Regions from separate parts of the Mesorhizobium sp. M0051 genome, predicted to be linked through region 1. Evidence: riboswitches for the same ligand, from Rfam matches in the RefSeq annotation. Region 1 holds a riboswitch; each other region holds the start of a gene.
What was found. A riboswitch is a leader RNA that binds a small molecule or an ion and turns the genes downstream of it on or off. The one in region 1 is predicted to bind cobalamin.
Positions count from the first base shown of each region.

Region 2: linked by a shared signal. The riboswitch ahead of bluB (5,6-dimethylbenzimidazole synthase) and the one ahead of NKJ90_RS19685 (CbtB domain-containing protein) in region 1 are both predicted to bind cobalamin.
Region 3: linked by a shared signal. The riboswitch ahead of metE (5-methyltetrahydropteroyltriglutamate--homocysteine S-methyltransferase) and the one ahead of NKJ90_RS19685 (CbtB domain-containing protein) in region 1 are both predicted to bind cobalamin.
Region 4: linked by a shared signal. The riboswitch ahead of NKJ90_RS06275 (aromatic ring-hydroxylating oxygenase subunit alpha) and the one ahead of NKJ90_RS19685 (CbtB domain-containing protein) in region 1 are both predicted to bind cobalamin.

Region 1 is NZ_JAMYUT010000019.1:10-4,412, forward strand. It holds gene NKJ90_RS19680 (CbtA family protein) at 154-921, opposite strand; gene NKJ90_RS19685 (CbtB domain-containing protein) at 937-1,116, opposite strand; cobalamin riboswitch at 1,153-1,349, opposite strand; gene NKJ90_RS19690 (MFS transporter) at 1,475-2,674, opposite strand; gene NKJ90_RS19695 (heparan-alpha-glucosaminide N-acetyltransferase) at 2,899-3,897, shown strand; gene NKJ90_RS19700 (methyltransferase family protein) at 3,894-4,370, shown strand.
Region 2 is NZ_JAMYUT010000036.1:40,005-44,407, forward strand. It holds gene NKJ90_RS28315 (pirin family protein) at 1-477, opposite strand, end outside; gene NKJ90_RS28320 (DUF2277 domain-containing protein) at 516-782, opposite strand; gene NKJ90_RS28325 (exodeoxyribonuclease VII small subunit) at 881-1,132, opposite strand; gene NKJ90_RS28330 (histone deacetylase family protein) at 1,136-2,062, opposite strand; cobalamin riboswitch at 2,184-2,363, shown strand; gene bluB (5,6-dimethylbenzimidazole synthase) at 2,412-3,158, shown strand; partial or broken gene NKJ90_RS28340 (hypothetical protein) at 3,159-4,142, opposite strand.
Region 3 is NZ_JAMYUT010000033.1:10,017-14,419, reverse strand. It holds gene istB (IS21-like element helper ATPase IstB) at 1-378, opposite strand, end outside; partial or broken gene istA (IS21 family transposase) at 311-1,877, opposite strand; cobalamin riboswitch at 2,139-2,340, shown strand; gene metE (5-methyltetrahydropteroyltriglutamate--homocysteine S-methyltransferase) at 2,434-4,403, shown strand, end outside.
Region 4 is NZ_JAMYUT010000004.1:179,865-184,267, reverse strand. It holds gene NKJ90_RS06280 (FAD-binding oxidoreductase) at 1-556, opposite strand, end outside; gene NKJ90_RS06275 (aromatic ring-hydroxylating oxygenase subunit alpha) at 603-1,850, opposite strand; cobalamin riboswitch at 1,966-2,167, opposite strand; gene NKJ90_RS06270 (DUF680 domain-containing protein) at 2,676-2,873, shown strand; gene NKJ90_RS06265 (DUF680 domain-containing protein) at 2,945-3,154, shown strand; gene NKJ90_RS06260 (DUF680 domain-containing protein) at 3,235-3,471, shown strand; gene NKJ90_RS06255 (ABC transporter ATP-binding protein) at 3,548-4,403, opposite strand, start outside.

The DNA.
Region 1 (4,403 bases):
GGGGCCGGGGGGTGCCCCGCGTCCATCTACTCTTCCGGGGCGGCCCCGGCGTCTATTTGGGCCCCGCCCGCGCCCCGGGCGGGCGGTGGGTGGGGGGCGGGGGCGCCGCGCCCGCCCCCCCCACCGCCGATGAGGAAGGTCAGTGCCTTGCTGTCAGGCAAAGCTGTCGCGCAGGCTGGTCGCGGTGCCGGTGAAGCGGCCGCGGACCACGCCGACGACCGCGCCGAGCACCAGCCAGAACACCAGATTGGTCACTGTCACCGCCACCACGAACTGGTGGTGCAGGCCTTCGGGGATCGCCGTCTCGTAACTGCCGGGCTGCGGCGCGCCGACGATGTGCGGAGCGACGATCAAGGCCACAGCCAGGATCGCCAGCGGCAGCGACTTGCGGAAGGCGATCAGGCCGAGCCCGGCCGCGGTCATCGCTACGGTAGCCCACCACCAGATCTGGCGCTCGGTCAGATCGGCCGCTGGCATGGCCGGCAGTTCCGGCGGCAGGCCTAGGCCCGGCGCCAGCGTGAACACGGCAAAGCCGGCCAGCCCCCAGAAGACGCCCTGGCGCCAGCCACCGATGCCGCCGGCGAATTCGGAAACCGCGACCAGGATCAAGGCGAAGCCGATGCCGGTGACGATGTTGGCAAGCACGCTGAAGGCGAAACGTTCGAAACCGTCTGCCGGCGCCCAACCCTCGTCTTCGGCGGCCGGGGCGGCTTCCGCTGCCGGAGCGGCTGTGCTCATGGCATTGCTATCCGTTGGGGCCGGAACGGCATGGTCATGGTGATGCCCGCCGCCGGCCTGTTCGTAGACTTCCGCCTTCACGATCAGCGGCACGGTGGCGTAGGCCTGCATGCAGGCGAGAACGACACCGGCCACGAGCCCTGCGATCGCCGCAATGAACACGACGTTGCGAAACAGGTTCATGATGTCAGATCCTCGTCAGTGGCAGGGAAACGCCATCGAGTGGCGATAGTCGTGAGCCGCATTGTGGACCGCATCGATATGCGAGAAGCCGACAAAGCCCATCACGAAAACGCCGAGCAGCGCAGCAAGCGCGAGCTGCATGAAGCGCGACTGCGAGGAGACGGAGGCGCCGAGGGAGACGGAAGCAGTAGTCATGTCTTGTCCTTTCGCCCTCCACCCGAGGGCATCGAAGTCAGTTTCCTGTCGCCGGCAGGTCTCCTGGCTCGCGGATCAGCGCCCTTCCCCACCTTCCCGAAGAAGAAATCTTCAGTGGCATATGGAGAGGACTACCGCACACAGTTGCGGGGGCAGCCACGGCATTGGGCGAAACTCGCCCTCACCGCATTCCCTCTTGGCTCCAAAATGGAACCGACGACATTGCCGACTATAGGCAGAATCGTCGCCTCCAGCAAACCAAATTCCGGCGGCAACCATCGCGAATGCGTCGTGCCAGTGAGGGCCTCCGCTGCCGCAGGCACCTTGGCATGCGGCACTTCCACCAAAGCCCTGAAGATCAAAGCGATTTCGGCAGATAGCGCCACGTCACGAAGCCGCAGACCGCAGCCAGCAGGCCCAGCGTGACGAACACCGAGCCTAGGCCGAAAAACGCCAGCACCACCGAATAGACCAGCGGCGGCGTCAGTTCGGAAAAGTCGAGATAGGTCCGGTAGACCGCCGCCATCTGCGATCTTTCATAGGAGCGCACCGAGCGCATGAAGGCGGTCGAGCCGAGTGCGTCGAGCGCGATGGTGAAGAAGGCGCCGCCAAGCAGGAAGGCGCCGGTGAGCAGCGGCACGGTCTCGCCGACGAAGCCTGCCGCCAGCAGCATGGCCGACATGGCGAAATAGGCAAATGTCATCGTCCTGCGGCCGCCGAAGCGCTTTCCCGCCTTGCCCCAGAAGATGGCCATGAACAGCAGCGCGTTGCCGGCCGAAACCAGCACGCCGCCGGCCAGCTTGCCTTCGCCGGTGATGACCATGAACAATGGCCCATAGACGAAGAACGTCGTCCAGAAACAGGAGCGGCCGAAAGCGATCAGCCAGGCCAGTCTGAGCCTGGGCTGGGCGACGAAGCGGCCGATATTGGCGAGCGGGTTGACCGGGCGCGTCTGGCCCGGGCGGATCGACGGGTTCTCGCCGAGCCGGTAGGTCCAGAACAGCGCCAGCAAGGCCAGGGCGAAGATCGCCACGGCGCCATGCGCGGCATAGATGCCGAAGTGGGTGTAGAGGAAGATGCCGAGCGTCGGCCCGCCGGTCCACGCCAACATCGACCACGCCATGCGCAGCGATTCGGCCTGCATGAACTCGGTCTTGCGGATATGGTCCATGATGTAGAGGTTGAGCGTGATCGACAGCGCGCTGGCGCCCATCACGCGGCACAGCATGCCAGCCAGTTGCCCGGCAAGCGTATGGGTGACGAAGAACAGCGAGCCGATGGCCAGCAGGCAGGCGCCTGCCGTGTACACCCAGCGGCGGGCAAAGCGGCGGATCAGCATCGGCATGAACAGCGTCACTGACAGGCCGAGCATCGCCACGACGGTGTAGAGGATCGAAACGACCTGCTCGTTGTGCAGGATCTCGTAGGCCTGGATAGGGATGACGCTCGACACCGTGGCGCGGGCGAAGGATTCGACCGCATAAAGCGAGGCAAAGGTGCGCGCGTCCGCGGCCTTGAGGGCCGGCAGCCAGATCGGATGGCGCACATGGGTGGACATAGCTCTCCCCGAAGCAGATTTGCCGGGCCAAATCTGCGGTGGCGATGCCGACACCAATATGAGGAAACCGACGCACATCAGGCAAAAAGCGAAGTTGGCCAAAGGCTTTCCGCCACTGGCCTAAAGCGGCGCCTGATCCTGTCCGCGTTGTCAGACGCCCGGCCTTCTTTTGCCCGGTGCAACCGTGATAGTCGTTCTGCCTGGCTGAATCAGAATGCGAGACCATGACCATTCAAACGCCGACCGCACCCGTCCAGGATCGACCAAGGCGCATCGTCGTCATCGACATCGTGCGCGGCATCGCGCTGATCGCCATGGCGAGCTACCATTTCACCTGGGATCTGGAATTCTTCGGCTACACCGATCCGGGCCTCACCGCCTTTGGCTGGTGGAAGATCTACGCGCGCTGCATCGCCTCGACCTTCTTGTTCCTGGTCGGCGTCAGCCTGTACCTCGCCCATGGCAAGAAAATCCGCTGGAACGGCTTTTGGAAGCGGTTCGCCATGGTCGCCGGAGCCGCGATCGCGATTTCGATCGTCACCCGCATCGCCACCCCGGACGGTTTCATCTTCTTCGGCATATTGCACGAGATTGCGCTGGCCAGCCTGCTCGGCCTGCTGTTTCTTCGCCTGCCGGCTTTGCTGACCATGGTGGTTGCCGCGCTGGCCGTCGCGGCGCCGGTCTATTTGCGCTTCGAGGCCTTCGACCATCCATGGCTGTGGTGGGTCGGCCTGTCGGCGATCAATCCGCGTTCCAACGACTACGTTCCGCTGTTCCCGTGGTTCGGCGCCGTGCTTCTGGGCATAGGCTCCACCAGGCTTGCTGCGGGCGCGGGTGTCTTGACGTGGCTGGCGAACCTCAAGACTGGGCGCTGGGCCAACCCGCTGGTCTTCATCGGCCGGCACAGCTTGGCCTTCTACCTGATCCACCAGCCATTGTTGATCGGCTGCGTGTGGGTGTTCTCGCAGATCATGCCGGCACAGGTCGAAACCCCGCAGGTGAATTTCCTCAAAACCTGCCAGCTGTCCTGCGAGCAGTCGCGCGACACCGAGTTCTGTTCCAGCTACTGTGTCTGCATGCTCGATACGCTTGAGGGCGAGGCGACGCTTGATCGGCTCTACAACAACGACCAGACTGCGGAATGGAAAGCACACTTGTCCGACCTTGCCGGCATGTGTACCGCCAAAACCGACAGCAAGTTGATGGAGGAAGGGGTCAAATGACCGAGCAACAGCCGAAGGCGGGGCTCATACCGTGGCCGCCGCTGATCTACATCGCAGCCATCGCCATCAGCATTGCCCTTGGCCTGCTCTACCCCCTGCCCTGGATCGGCGACCTCCTGGGCGATATTCTTTTCGCGGCCGGCTGGGTGGCCCTGTTCGCCGTCGCCGCACTCTGGCTTACCGCGATCCGCACCATGATCCGGGCCAAGACCACGCTCAACCCCAACGCGGTGCCCGATCACCTGGTCACGTCAGGTCCCTTCGGCATCACCCGCAATCCGATCTATCTGGCCAACACGCTGCTGTTGATCGGCGTCGCCTTTGTCTCGGGGATAGCGTGGTTCCTCCCGCTGGCGTTCATCGCGGCCTTCGCCACGCAGAAGATGGCCATCGAGAGCGAGGAAAAGGTGCTGGCGGCGAAGTTCGGCAAGAAATACCGCGACTACGCGAAACGCGTGCGACGCTGGATTTGAGCAAGCCTTACCGCGGGCGTCGGAATTCGAGAT
Region 2 (4,403 bases), on a different contig from region 1:
CCGGAGTGCTGTGGTGTTCTCGAAAACTGGGGCTACGTCTTCCTTGCCGTCCGGCAGCGCCAACCAGGTCTGCAAGCCCGAAATCGACATCGGCGCGCCGCGCATTTCTTCAGGGGTGCGCTCAGAATGGACGATGCCGCGGCCGGCGGTCATCAGGTTTACGTCACCGGGCTGGATGACCATTTCGGTGCCGAGTGAATCGCGATGCCTTATATTGCCGTCGAACAGATAGGTGACCGTCGACAGACCGATATGCGGATGCGGGCGTACGTCGAGCGCCTGGCCGGCGCGCAGGATAGCCGGGCCCATGCGGTCGAAGAAGATGAACGGGCCGACCAACCGCCTCTTGGCGGTCGGCAGGGCGCGGCGCACCTGGAAACCGCCAATATCCTTGGCGTTGGGGATGACCATCAGTTCGATCTGGTCGCTGGCGAAGGCGTCGCCGGCCTCTGGGTCTTTCCCCGGGAAGAAGCTCATGCACTCTCCTTGTCAGCGCCAGAGGCAGCCTGGACGCTTCAGGCAAACCGGATCGCCGATTTCGCCCTTAGTTTGGCCGCCACTTCCTCGCGATTGCGAGGATGCTGATGAGTTTCGAGTGAATCGAGCAGTTCGCGCGCCGATGCCGCGATGGCTTCGACCGCGTGGTCGAAGGCATGCTGATTCTGCTTCGAAGGCCGCGTCGTTCCGCTCAGCTTGCGGACAAACTGAAGTGCCGCGTCGCGGACTTCGTCGTTGGTCGCGGGCGGATCAAAATTGAACAGGGTCTTGATGTTTCTGCACATCGTTTCCGTATCTCCTCTTGTCCTGAGCCGTTTCAATCAAGACGAACTCTATGCTCAATCATGATCGTGTCCAAAAGTCGGTGAGACGGCTGCGTGCCTCAGTCCGCGTCGAGCGGCTCCGTTCCAACCGGCTTGCCGTCACGCGACAGCCTGATCTTCTCGACCTTGTCCTCGGCTGCCTTTAGCAGCCGGTCGCAATGCGCCTTCAGCGCTTCGCCGCGCTCATAGATCTTGATCGACTGATCGAGCGGCACGTCGCCACGCTCAAGATCATCGACGATCTTTTCCAGCGCGTCGAGGGCCTGTTCGAAGCTCATCTCCTTGACATCTTCGTTGATCTCACCAGCCATCATTCATCCTTTCATCAGTCGCCCGACATGGGCGGCGACCGAAAATGCCAATCCCTGCAGATCGTAGCCACCCTCGAGCAGGCTGACGAGCCGGTCGCCGCTGTGACGCGCGGCGCGCTGCATCAGCTGGCCGGTCGCCCAGTCGAAATCGTCCTCGGTCAGGTTGATCTCGGCCAGCGGATCGCGGTGATGTGCGTCGAACCCGGCCGAAATGATGATCAGGTCGGGCGCGAAATTGTCGAGCGCCGGCAGCACGCGCGACAGGAAGGCATCGCGAAACACCTCGCTGCCGGTCTGCGGCGCCAGCGGTACGTTGACGATGTTGCCGGCACCGGTTTCGTTCCTCGCGCCGGTGCCGGGGTAGAGCGGCATCTGGTGCGTCGAACAATAGAGCACCGACGGATCGTCCCAGAAAATATCCTGCGTGCCGTTGCCGTGATGCACGTCCCAGTCGACGACGGCAACACGCTCGATACCATGCTTCTTCTGCGCATAACGCGCCGCGATCGCCGCCGTATTGAACAGACAAAAACCCATCGCCGTGGTTTTTTCGGCATGGTGGCCGGGCGGCCGCGCCGCGACGAAGACATTGTCGGCGCGGCCTGCAAAGACGTCGTCGACGGCGGCGTTGGCCGCACCGATTGCGGTGATCGCCGCCTGCCAGCTCTTCGGGCTGGCGGTGGTGTCAGCGTCGATGCGGGCGATTCCCTCGTCGGGAATGGCGGCGCGCACGCGGGCGACGAAATCGGCGGGATGAGCATAGAGGATGGTGGCCTCGTCGCCTTCCGGCGCCTGGATACGATCGAGCGCGGCAAAAGCCTCGTCGTCCAGCACGCGCTCGATGGCGCGCAAGCGGTCCGGCCGCTCGGGATGGCCGGGCGGCGTGAGGTGCTCAAGGAAGATCGGATGGGTATAGAGACGGGTAGCCATCGTCCTAATCTAGTGACCCGGATCGGCAAAGGCCATGCACCGGCGGCCGATGACTGGGGAAAATCGCGCCTGCGTCCATTCGCGTCGCTGCAGGCATTGGCGTCGTCCGCGCTTCGGCGTAAGGTCCGTGACACTGCCTGGTGCCCGCCGCAAGCGGGAGAATCGGGAACACGGTTGAATTCCGTGGCGTGCCCAACGCTGTAAGGGGGACCGCGCCGGTATATGCCACTGTCGATGACGGGAAGGCACCGGACGCGGGTTGATCCCGAGCCAGAAGACCGGCCTGGCAGGCATCGTCATCCGCATGGTCAGGCGGTTGGCATCGATTGCAATCGCAAGGGGACAAGCGATGCCGGAACACATGACCGCTGCTGTTGGCGATGGATTTGAGCAGAATGCGCGCGATGCGGTGTATCGCGCCATGTTCACGCGGCGCGACGTCCGCAGCCATTTCCTGCCCACCGGGCTCGACGATGAGGTGCTGGCGCGGCTGCTGCTTGCCGCCCATCACGCGCCGTCGGTCGGCTTCATGCAGCCTTGGAACTTCATCGTCATTCGCGATGCCGAGCGACGGGAAAAGGTGCGCGACCTGTTCCTGGCGGCGCGCCAGCAGGAACTGCCGGCCATTGCGGAAGAGCGGCAGGCGCTCTACCGCAAACTCAAGCTGGAAGGCATTTGCGAAAGCGCGCTCAACATCTGCATCACCTGCGATCGCGAGCGTTCGAAGGGTTCGCCACTGGGACGCTCGCACAATCCGGAGATGGACCTCTATAGCACGGTCTGCGCGGTGCAGAATTTCTGGCTGGCGGCGCGCGCCGAAGGCGTCGGTGTCGGCTGGGTCAGCATCATCGAGGCGCAAGCGCTGAAAGGCCTGCTTTCTATTCCGGAGCATGTGACCCCGGTCGCCTATCTCTGCGTCGGCCGCGTCTCGGAGTTCGCGCCAAAACCTGACCTTGAAACGCATGGCTGGGGACGGCGGCTGCCGCTGCCGGAACTGATCATGAGCGAGACGTTTTCCGGGCAAGGTGAAGTGCTGCTCAAATCGACCGTGGCGCGCCTCAACACCGTTTCTGCCGCGCCGTCGAGCCCTCGCTGATCAGGGTGTCGCGCCGGCCGGTCCCCAGGGCGAGCCGCCAAAGGAGGCCAGCGCCTTGTCCTTGAGTTCCCTGAACTTCGACGACGCCTCCGCCAGCCGGGTGTCCCAGGCCGGATCTGGCACCTGGCCCGCGATGGTCTTGAAATAGACCTGCATCAGGCAAGCGATGGCGAAGGGCTCGATGAACGCCGCCTTGAAGGCCCAGGCGAAGACGATGGCGAGCACGAAGGCCCAGTCGGCGAGCTGGCCGGGCATCAGGAAAAGAATGGCGGCGGCCGGGGCCAGCATGAGCAAGAAAATGAGGAATGATACGCCCCACATGATGACCGCCAGCCAGACGGCATTCTTGACCATGACCTTGCCATTCTGGGCATAGAGCACGACGCCCTGGCGCGCCGTCTCGAACGGCGAGGATGAATTAATGCGAATGTTGTAGCCGAGGATGATCTCATCGACATAGGTCAGCGACAGGCGGATCACCGTGTTGATGAAGGAGACGAGGCCGCTCAGGCCCGGGATCGGCAGGAAAGCGGCGATGCCGCCAAGCAGGCCGGTGATGGCGCGGATGGCGCCCTTGACCAGCTGGTCGACGACGAAAAGGATGTTGGCCTCCGCGAAACGCTGGGTAACGATATCCTTGGCGTAGGCGACCTGGCCTTGGCCACCCGGAATGTCGCGACCGTCGATCAGATGGACCATGACGGCGATGTGACCGGCCTTGACGACATAGAGGATGTATTCGCGAATCTAGTAGACGGCGATCGAGACGATGCCGAAGCCGACCACGCCGCCCCACAGGGCAAACGACAGCGGCCCGTCGGGATCGGTGGAGATATGACCGACGCCATAGCCGACAGAGGCGCCCGTGCCGGTCGCCATGATGTAGGCCAGCGTGATGCCAAAATAGACGATCATGCGAAAGACAATGAACGGCCAGGTCCGCATCATGATGGACACCGACCTGCCGATATCGAAATCCCACATGTCCCGAATCTCCCCTCAGAGATGGTGAGAAAGGATGAACCCAACCCGGCGATTGTCAATTGCCGGCCGTGGCGCCCACAGGGCAACGAACTCGGGTTAACAGGTTCCTTGGGAGCCTTCGCCGGCGCGTAGGCTGGCGGAAACGAAAAACCCGCCTGCGCGGCGGGTCACTGGCGCAAATCAGCACCATGAGCGAATATGTACCATAGCTGAGGTCACGGAGTCAAGAAAAAATTCCTATCGTGAAAAGCTGCCGGCACA
Region 3 (4,403 bases), on a different contig from region 1:
GCCGTTGCGGATCAGGGCGCGGGCAATGGCGATTGCCAGATGCGACTTGCCGGTTCCGGTGCCGCCGATGAGCACGGCGTTGCGCTGGTCGGCGACGAAGGTGCCGTTGGCAAGGTCCCGGACCAGGACTTCGTTGATCGGCGTGCCGTCGAAGTCGAACTCATCGATGTCCTTGGCGATCGGCAGCTTGGCGACAGTGAGCTGGTATTTGATGGAGCGGGCCTGCTTCTCGGCGATCTCGGCCGACAGCAGATCGCCGACGATCCTCGGCGGCTCGTGCTGGCGCTTGATGCCTGTCGCCATGACCTCGTCATAGGCGCCCCGCATCCCGTAGAGCTTCAGCGTCCCCATTAGTTCCAGAACCTGCGTGCGTTCCATCAGCTTGCCCTCCTGAGGCTGTCGTAGCGGGCGCAGTCGGCCTGCGGCTCATGCTGCAGGCGAAGCGCGTCCGGGGTGAGGATGGTGATGGCCGGCGCGGGGTCGCGCCGCCGCGCCAGAATGTTGATGATGACGGCACAGGAGCAGACGTTCTGATCGAGCGCCTCCTGGCAGGCGGCTTCCACGGCATCGATGCCGTCGGTCAACACCGCCGCCAGGATCGACACCATCTGCCGATCGCCGTTATGCGCCGCCTTCAATTTGCGTCGGATACGCTCCATCGCCGAGGGCAGAACCCAGCCCTGGAAGGGCGCACCGTTGCGCAGTGCACCGGGCTTGCGGGCAAGGACCGGCATGTAATGCCAGGGATCGTAGATCGTGTCGCCGCGCCCGAAGGAGCGGGCATGTTCGGCGACGACCACGCCGTCCTGGCGGATGACGATCCTGCCGGCATAGGCATGGATCTCGACCGGGCGGCCGACGGCGGTCGACAGCACCGAGTATTTGTTGTTGTCGAAGCGCACCGTGCATGTCTTCGACACCGAGGCCGGCACCGTATGGAATCCGTCGAAGGGACCGCGGTATTCAACCAGCTTGCCACGCTCCTCCTCGAACACGTTCCAGATCGTTCGTTCCGGTTGCTCGACGTGACGATGCGCCTTGGCGTAGGCGACGCACTTGTCATGCAGCCAGGCGTTCAGCTCCTCATAGGTCTTGAAGCGCAGCCTGGGCGTGAAGAAGCGCTCGCGCACCAGCCCGACCTGGTTCTCGACCTGACCCTTCTCCCAGCCCGATGCCGGCGTGCAGGCGACCGGCTGCACCAGATAATGGCTGCACATCTGCAGGAAGCGGCGATTGTATTGCCGGTCCTTGCCAACGAAGATCGTTTCCACCGCCGTCTTCATGTTGTCGTAGATGCCGCGCGTGCAGGCGCCCCCGAAGAAGGCGAAGGCCCGGTCGTGGGCGTCGAACACCATCTCCTGCGTCTCGCGCGGATAGGCCCTGACGAACATCATGCGGCTGTGGCAGAGCCGGAAATGGGCGACCTTCACGGTCACTGTCACGCCGTTGATCAGGACGATCTCGTGGCTCCAGTCGAACTGGTAGGCCTCGCCCGGCGCGAAGAACAGCGGCACATAGGCGTCCGCCGTCGCCGACCCCTGCGCCTTCGCCCAGCTCTTCGCGTATCGGCGGACGGCGTCATAGCCTCCCTCGTAGCCGAGGCTGCAAAGCTCTTCGTAAATCCGGATCAGTGTCAGTTGCTCGCGCGCCGCCTTGCCACGGTTGCCATTCAAAAACCCGTCAAGCTGATCCTGCCACGGACCGATCTTCGGCATCGGCTGCCGCTCGCGTTCGTAGGAGAACGATGTCTCGTCGGATCTGAGAATCTTGCGGACGGTGTTCCGCGACACATGCAGTTCGCGGCAAATCCGCTTGAGCGACCATCCCTGCACATGGAAGGCGCGCCGAACTCGGGCAATCGTATCCACCGACTTCATCCCCACACCATCCGCTCGCTACGACGAGCTGATGGTCGCAAATCAAAGCATCAGGGGGGTCAAAATTGGACGCCGATTCCCCGGCTTATGGGGTCAATTTTGCACGCCAATTCACAGACAATGGGGCAGCGGTGCAGCGCCGGCAAATGGACGACTCCATGTTTCACAATGTTAGATAAGCGTTAGATAAGCGTAAAAGCGCCAGGACATAACCACATAAACATTTCGTTATGCGCCATTGACAAGAGAAGGGATTGCTGTGATTGTCTGGCGTGTCGTGGTTCTCGCGTGCGGCGCTGCCGCAGCGGAGCTAAGAGGGAAGCCGGTGCGATGCCGGCGCTGCCCCCGCAACTGTTAGCGGCGAGCCAACCCCACTCATGTCACTGAGGCGAATACCCTCGGGAAGACGGGTAGAGGCTATGACCCCGCGAGCCAGGAGACCTGCCACGACGAATCACGTCCACGGGCGGGGTGTCTCGGTGGCCGCTGCAATCCGGCGTGCCGGGCCTGCTAGCGCCTTCCTTGTCACCGACGCCCCCAACCATCGGGGTATGACATGACTGTCTCTCAGCAAATTCCTGTAGCAACGCTCGGCGTGCCGCGCTTCGGTCGTCGGCGAGAACTGAAATTCGCGCTTGAAAGCTACTGGTCCGGAACATCGTCCGCTGGCGACCTTCTCACGACGTCGAAGGCGCTCCGTGCCGCTAGCTGGGAAGAGCAGCGCGATCGCGGCGTGTCGAAAATCCCGTCGAACGACTTCTCGCTTTACGACCATGTGCTCGACACCGCAGCCATGGTCGGGGCCGTTCCATCCCGTTACGGCTGGAATAGCGGCGAGGTCCCACTTGACATCTACTTCGCAATGGCGCGCGGCAACCAGGGTCAGACGGAGGATTGTGGACACGCTGGTCACCAGGAGGAGGCTCATGGACCTGGTGTAACCGCGATGGAAATGACCAAGTGGTTTGACACCAACTACCACTACATTGTGCCGGAACTGGATGATGATCAGACGTTCGCCCTCTCGTCATCGAAGCCGGTCGATTACTTCCTCGAGGCCAAAGCTCTCGGCATTCACACACGCCCAGTCATCCTTGGACCCATCACCTTCCTCAAGCTGGCGAAATCGCCTGCCGAGGGGTTCGGTCCCATCGCGCTCCTACCGCGGCTGCTGCCCGTTTACGAGCAAGTCCTGCAGAGGCTGAAGCTGTCGGGAGCCGACTGGGTGCAGATCGATGAGCCAGCGCTTGTCCTCGATCTGAACCCGAACGAACGAGCTGCGTTCGAATTCGCCTATGGCCAGCTGTCGAAAGCCGCGCCCGAGCTGAAGATCATGCTGGCTACGTATTTCGGGTCGCTGGGAGACAATCTCGAAACCGCGGTTTCTCTGCCCTTGGCCGGGCTGCATATTGATCTCGTGCGCGCTCCCGAGCAGCTGGAAACGGTGGGTCGGCTCGCTCCGAAGGATCTGGTGCTCTCGCTTGGCTTGATCGATGGCCGCAACGTCTGGCGTGCGAACCTGCCCGCCATTCTCGACCGCATCAAACCGATCGTCGCCGGCTGGCCCTTGGACCGCGTCGAGATCGCGCCTTCTTGCTCGATGCTGCATGTGCCGATTGATCTGCGCATGGAGACGGAACTCGACGCAGACATCAGCTCGTGGCTCGCCTTCGCGGCCCAGAAGACCGACGAGCTGGTCTTGCTGGCCCGGGCCCTGTCCCAAGGCAGGGATGCGGTGGCAGGCGCGTTGAAAGCGTCTGCCGAGGCTGCCGCCACGCGCGTGACATCCACGAGGATCCATGACCCGCTTGTTCAGGGGCGGATCGCTAGCATTGAGGACAGCGCGAAGCGACGAGAGAGCGCTTTTGGCGAGCGCTCCAGAGTCCAAGCCGGCTCACTCGGGCTGCCGCCGTTCCCGACGACGACCATCGGGTCCTTCCCGCAGACGCCGCAGGTACGCAAGGCGCGGGCCGCTCATGCGAAGGGCCAGCTGAGCTATGTCGACTATGAGACGTTCCTGAAGAAGGAGATCGAGGCTGCAATTCGCTGGCAGGAAGAGATCGGGCTGGACGTGCTGGTGCACGGTGAGTTCGAGCGAAACGACATGGTACAGCATTTCGGCGAGCAGTTGTCCGGCTTCGCGTTCACCCAGCATGCCTGGGTACAAAGCTATGGGTCGCGCTACGTGCGTCCCCCCATCATTTTCGGCGACGTATCGAGGCGCAATCCGATGACAGTGCGCTGGTGGCAATTCGCCCAGTCGCTTACGGAAAAGCCCGTGAAGGGAATGCTCACAGGCCCAGTCACCATTCTCAACTGGTCTTTTGTTCGCGACGACGTACCCCGCTCCGAAGCCTGCCGCCAGATCGCGCTCGCCATCCGCGACGAAGTGACGGATCTCGAAAGGTCCGGCGCAAGGATGGTCCAGATCGATGAGGCCGCCTTTCGCGAAGGATTGCCACTGCGCCAATCTGACTGGAAAGTCTATCTCGACTGGGCTGTCGAATGTTTCCGGATCGCTTCAAC
Region 4 (4,403 bases), on a different contig from region 1:
GCGACAAGCCCGGCATACGGCTGCCGAGCAGTTCGAGCTCCTTGCGGAAAATGATCTCTTCCGGGCGGCGCGCGCAATTGACGAAGCCGACATCGGTCCATGGCGCACAGTCGTTCAGCCAGCGCAGCATCGACATCATCGGCGTCACGCCCGAACCGGCCGAAATGAACAGATATTTAGCCGCCGGGTGACTGTGCAGCGAAAAATCGCCGGTCGGCCCATAGGCCTTGACGTGCGAGCCGGGCGTCAGATGGTCAAACATCCATCGCGTGCCGGTGCTGCCGGCTTGCGCCTTCACCGTCACTGCGATCGAGAACGGCCGCGATGGCGAGGACGACAGCGTATAGGTGCGCATCAGCGGCCCGTCCGCAGTCGGCAGTTCCAACGTCACGAACTGGCCCGGCTTGTAGCGGAACCAGGTCTGGTTGTCGGAGCGGAAGGTGAAGGTCTTGACGTCAGGCGCTTCGTCGCTGACGCCGATCACCTCCAGCACCTGCAGCCTGTCGTTCCAGGGCGTCATCTGGTCGAGATGGCGATAGAGGCCAAGATCCGTCATCGCATTCATCCTCTCTTGTCCCTCATGTTTTGTGCATGTGATGCAACTAGGCGACGCTGCGTAGCGCCGGCCTTCCACCTTCGGCGAGGCGCGGGCCGATGAACGACGCGTACCATTCGACGAACTGGATCACGCCGCCCTCATGCAGCTCCGAATAGGGGCCTGGTTCGTAGGCGGGCGACAGGATGCCGAGAGCGTTTTCCTCAACGATGCGGCGGTCCTGGTCGTTGGTTTCGGTCCACACATGGGTAAGGTCTTCGATGGTGTAGTCGACGCCCTCGACCGCGTCCTTGTGCACCAGCCATTTCGTCGTCACCGCCGTTTCCGTGGCGCTGATCGGCACCACCCGGAACGTCACCGCGTGATCGATAAGGATGTGGTTCCATGTCGTCGGATAGTGATAGTGCATCAAGGTGCCGATGCGGTCGGCGGAGACAGCGTCGGAGAGGTTCTTCTTCACCGCCAGTTTGCCGCTCATGGTGTAGCTGACGGCATCGCGCAGCAGCGGCGCGCGGGTGGCTCGATACTGCCCGGCCGGATCGATGCGGAACTTGCTCGGAAGTCCGACGGCCTCGCATTTGGCCCAATGCGCGACCATTTCAGGGTCGCTGTCGGCGCCGTTGACGCCGGTCACAGTCGGAGCCTCCGGGAAGGTCTTGCACAGCTCGGGATGGTTGGCGACGCAGTGATAGCACTCGCGATTGTTTTCCCAGACCAGCTTCCAGTTGCCCTTCTCGATGATCGTGCTCTCGAAGGCGACCTTTGCTTCCCTCAACCGGTGAGGCAGAAGATAAGGTTCGATCATCGCCCGCATCGGCGCGAAATCCGCTGGCTCCTTGGCCAGGCAGATGAAGATATAGCCGCCGACGCTCTCGCAGGCGACCGGCTTCAGGCTGAACTCACTCTTGTCGAAACCGTCGGCCATCTGACGGGCGAACAGCAGGCGGCCGTCGAGCTCATAGGTCCACTGGTGATAGGGACAGACGAGCTTTGCCGCAGTACCCTTGTCGGTGTTGCAGACGCGACTACCGCGATGGCGGCACGAATTGTGGAAGGCGTTGATCTTGCCTTGCTGGTCACGGACAAGAACAACCGGATAGTCGCCGATCTGCACGGTAATGTAGCTGCCCGGCTTCGGCAGCTCGCAATCATGGCCGATGAACAGCCAATCGCGATACCAGATCAGCTCCATGTCCAGCTTGAAGTAGTCTGGATCGGTGTAGAAGGGCTGCTCTAGCGAAAAGCCTTGCCGACGGCTGTTCAAGAGCCTCAGCATGTCGTTGCGAATATCCATGTCCTGTCCTCGTTATCTAAGGACTGAACTGGTGGTGACGGAGGGAGGATTGGACGCAGGCCGGCGAGGCGCCGGGCATGCACTATCCACCTCTTGATCGCCCACCGCGATCAGTCGAGTCTAGAAATCTCGGGCTGGTTTCCGGGCTTTGGAGTTGTCCTTGCGGACGATCGCGACACCTTCCCAGGCAGTTGCCCAGTGGTCTCCCGTTGCGACTTGAACTCCACCACCGTTGCGGGGGCAGCGCCGGATTTTGACCGGCTTCCCAATTCTCCGCCCCGTCGTCACGAAGCGGCACCTGAGATGGCATGATCTAACCACGATCGCTGGCGCGTCATCGGCATGAAAACGACATCGTATCCATGCGGCGCGACACGCGTGCGAAACGTTCGGGTTGGCGATTGCCGGGCTGAAATCCTATCTCTTCGGCAGCCATCGCCACTTGCAATCTCCTCGAAAGCCAACCCTTGCTGGCGGCCAAAAAAGGCTAGCGGTTTCGAAAAGTGACTATTAGCTGATTCTAAAATCGAACCGAACGGTTCGTTTCTGTTGACGGTGCGTGCAGGACGTTGTGAACGCCGGGCCTTGGCAACAGTTGGTGATCCAGCGGACGGTTTTGCTTAAACCATTGAAAAATAAAGATAAGAAGTAGCGTGTGGAAGCCCTTGGCACAATTTCAAGTAGCGGATTCATGGTCCACACGGAACAACTTCGTGATTGGAAAAGGCGAGGATGCCCTCCCACATCGGGCCTGTCCGAACGACGCGATTTCATTTCCAAGACACGCCGCTAGACGGACGAAAAGAAGATACTGGAGTACAAAAAATGAAAAAGATCATTCTCACTGCCGCCGCCGTTCTGGCCATTTCCGGCAGCGCCTTCGCTAATGGCAGCGACCACTACGGTTCGAACGCCCCGGCAGCCACTGCCGTCGACAGCTCGTACACCGCTTCGGTGAAGAAGTCGGAACCGGCTGCTCAGACGCCTGCCCAGGGCAGCGACCGTAACCTCTTCGGCCACTAACAACCAATTCCCAGTTGACAGCGGGTTCGCCCGCCGTCCTGGCGAAATCCAGAAAATTCAAGAGACTTGAAATGAAGAAGATCATTCTTGCTACCGCCGCTGTTCTGGCCATCTCGGGTAGCGCTTTCGCCGCTAGCGACAACTATGGTTCGAACGGCGCCAACCAGCCTGCCACCACCGCCGTCGACAGCTCGTACACGGCTTCCGTCAAGAAGTCGGAGCCGGCCACGCAGGCGCCTGTCAACCATGGCAGCGACCGCAACCTGTTCGGCAACAACTAACATCCGATCAAAACCAACATCCGACAGCGATGCTGCGGGTTAACCCGCAGCATCGAATTCGAGAATACGGAGTGTCAAAAATGAAAAAGATTGTTCTTACTGCCGCCGCTCTTCTGATTGCCGCCGGCAGCGCCTATGCCCGCAACGACAACGTTGGTGGCACCGACATCAACAAGCAGTCGACCGTCAACGTCGATACCTCGCATACGGGCTCGATCCGCAAGAGCGAATCGCCGATCTACAAGCTGCTCAATTCGTCGGGCGACGCTCCGAAGTCCGCCCCCCAGGGCAGTGATCGGAACCTCTTCGGCCGCTAACAGTCTAAGCCGATGTCCAGAAAAGAGGGGCGGGCCTTGCCCGCCGCTCTTTTTTTACCGTCGAGATGGTTCCGTCTCAAGCCGCCTTCGCTTCTGCTTCGTGAAGCGCGAAGGACCGCCCGTCCGTATCGAAGATATGCAGGTCTTCGCCATTGGCGCTCAGCCGCAATGTCGAGCCGCGCTTGACCTCGACGTTGCCGGGCAGCTTGGTCACCAGCGGCAGGTCGGCGCGGCCGATGTCGACATAGACAAGCTGGACCTCGCCGAGCTGCTCGACGTAGTCGACCGTCCCTTCGAACAGATAGTCCGCACCGCTGGCAATGATCAAATCCTCCGGCCGCACGCCAAAGCTCACCGCGGCGCCCTTTGCCGAAGCAGGGGTCGTGATCGGCACGGTTGCCTTGCGACCGCCGACATGGCTGACGACAGTCGGGTTCCCGGTCTTGTCGATGGTCGCCGGCAGGATGTTCATGGCCGGCGAGCCGATGAACTGGGCAACGAACAGATTGCCGGGCTTCTTGTAGAGATCCATGGGCGTGCCGACCTGTTCGATATGGCCTTCCTTGAGCACCACGATGCGGTCGGCCAGCGTCATCGCCTCGACCTGGTCATGGGTGACGTAGATCATGGTCGTGGCGGGCATCGATTCCTTGAGCTTGGCGATTTCGATGCGGGTGGCGACGCGAAGTGCGGCGTCAAGGTTCGACAGCGGCTCGTCAAACAGGAACACCTTCGGATTGCGCACGATTGCGCGGCCAATGGCGACGCGCTGGCGCTGTCCGCCCGACATCGCCTTGGGCAAGCGGTCGAGATATTTCGTCAACTGCAGGATTTCCGCCGCCTGGCGTACGCGCCGGTCGATCTCGGCCTTGTTCTCCTTCCCGATCTTCATCGAGAACGCCATGTTGTCGTAGACGGTCATGTGCGGGTAC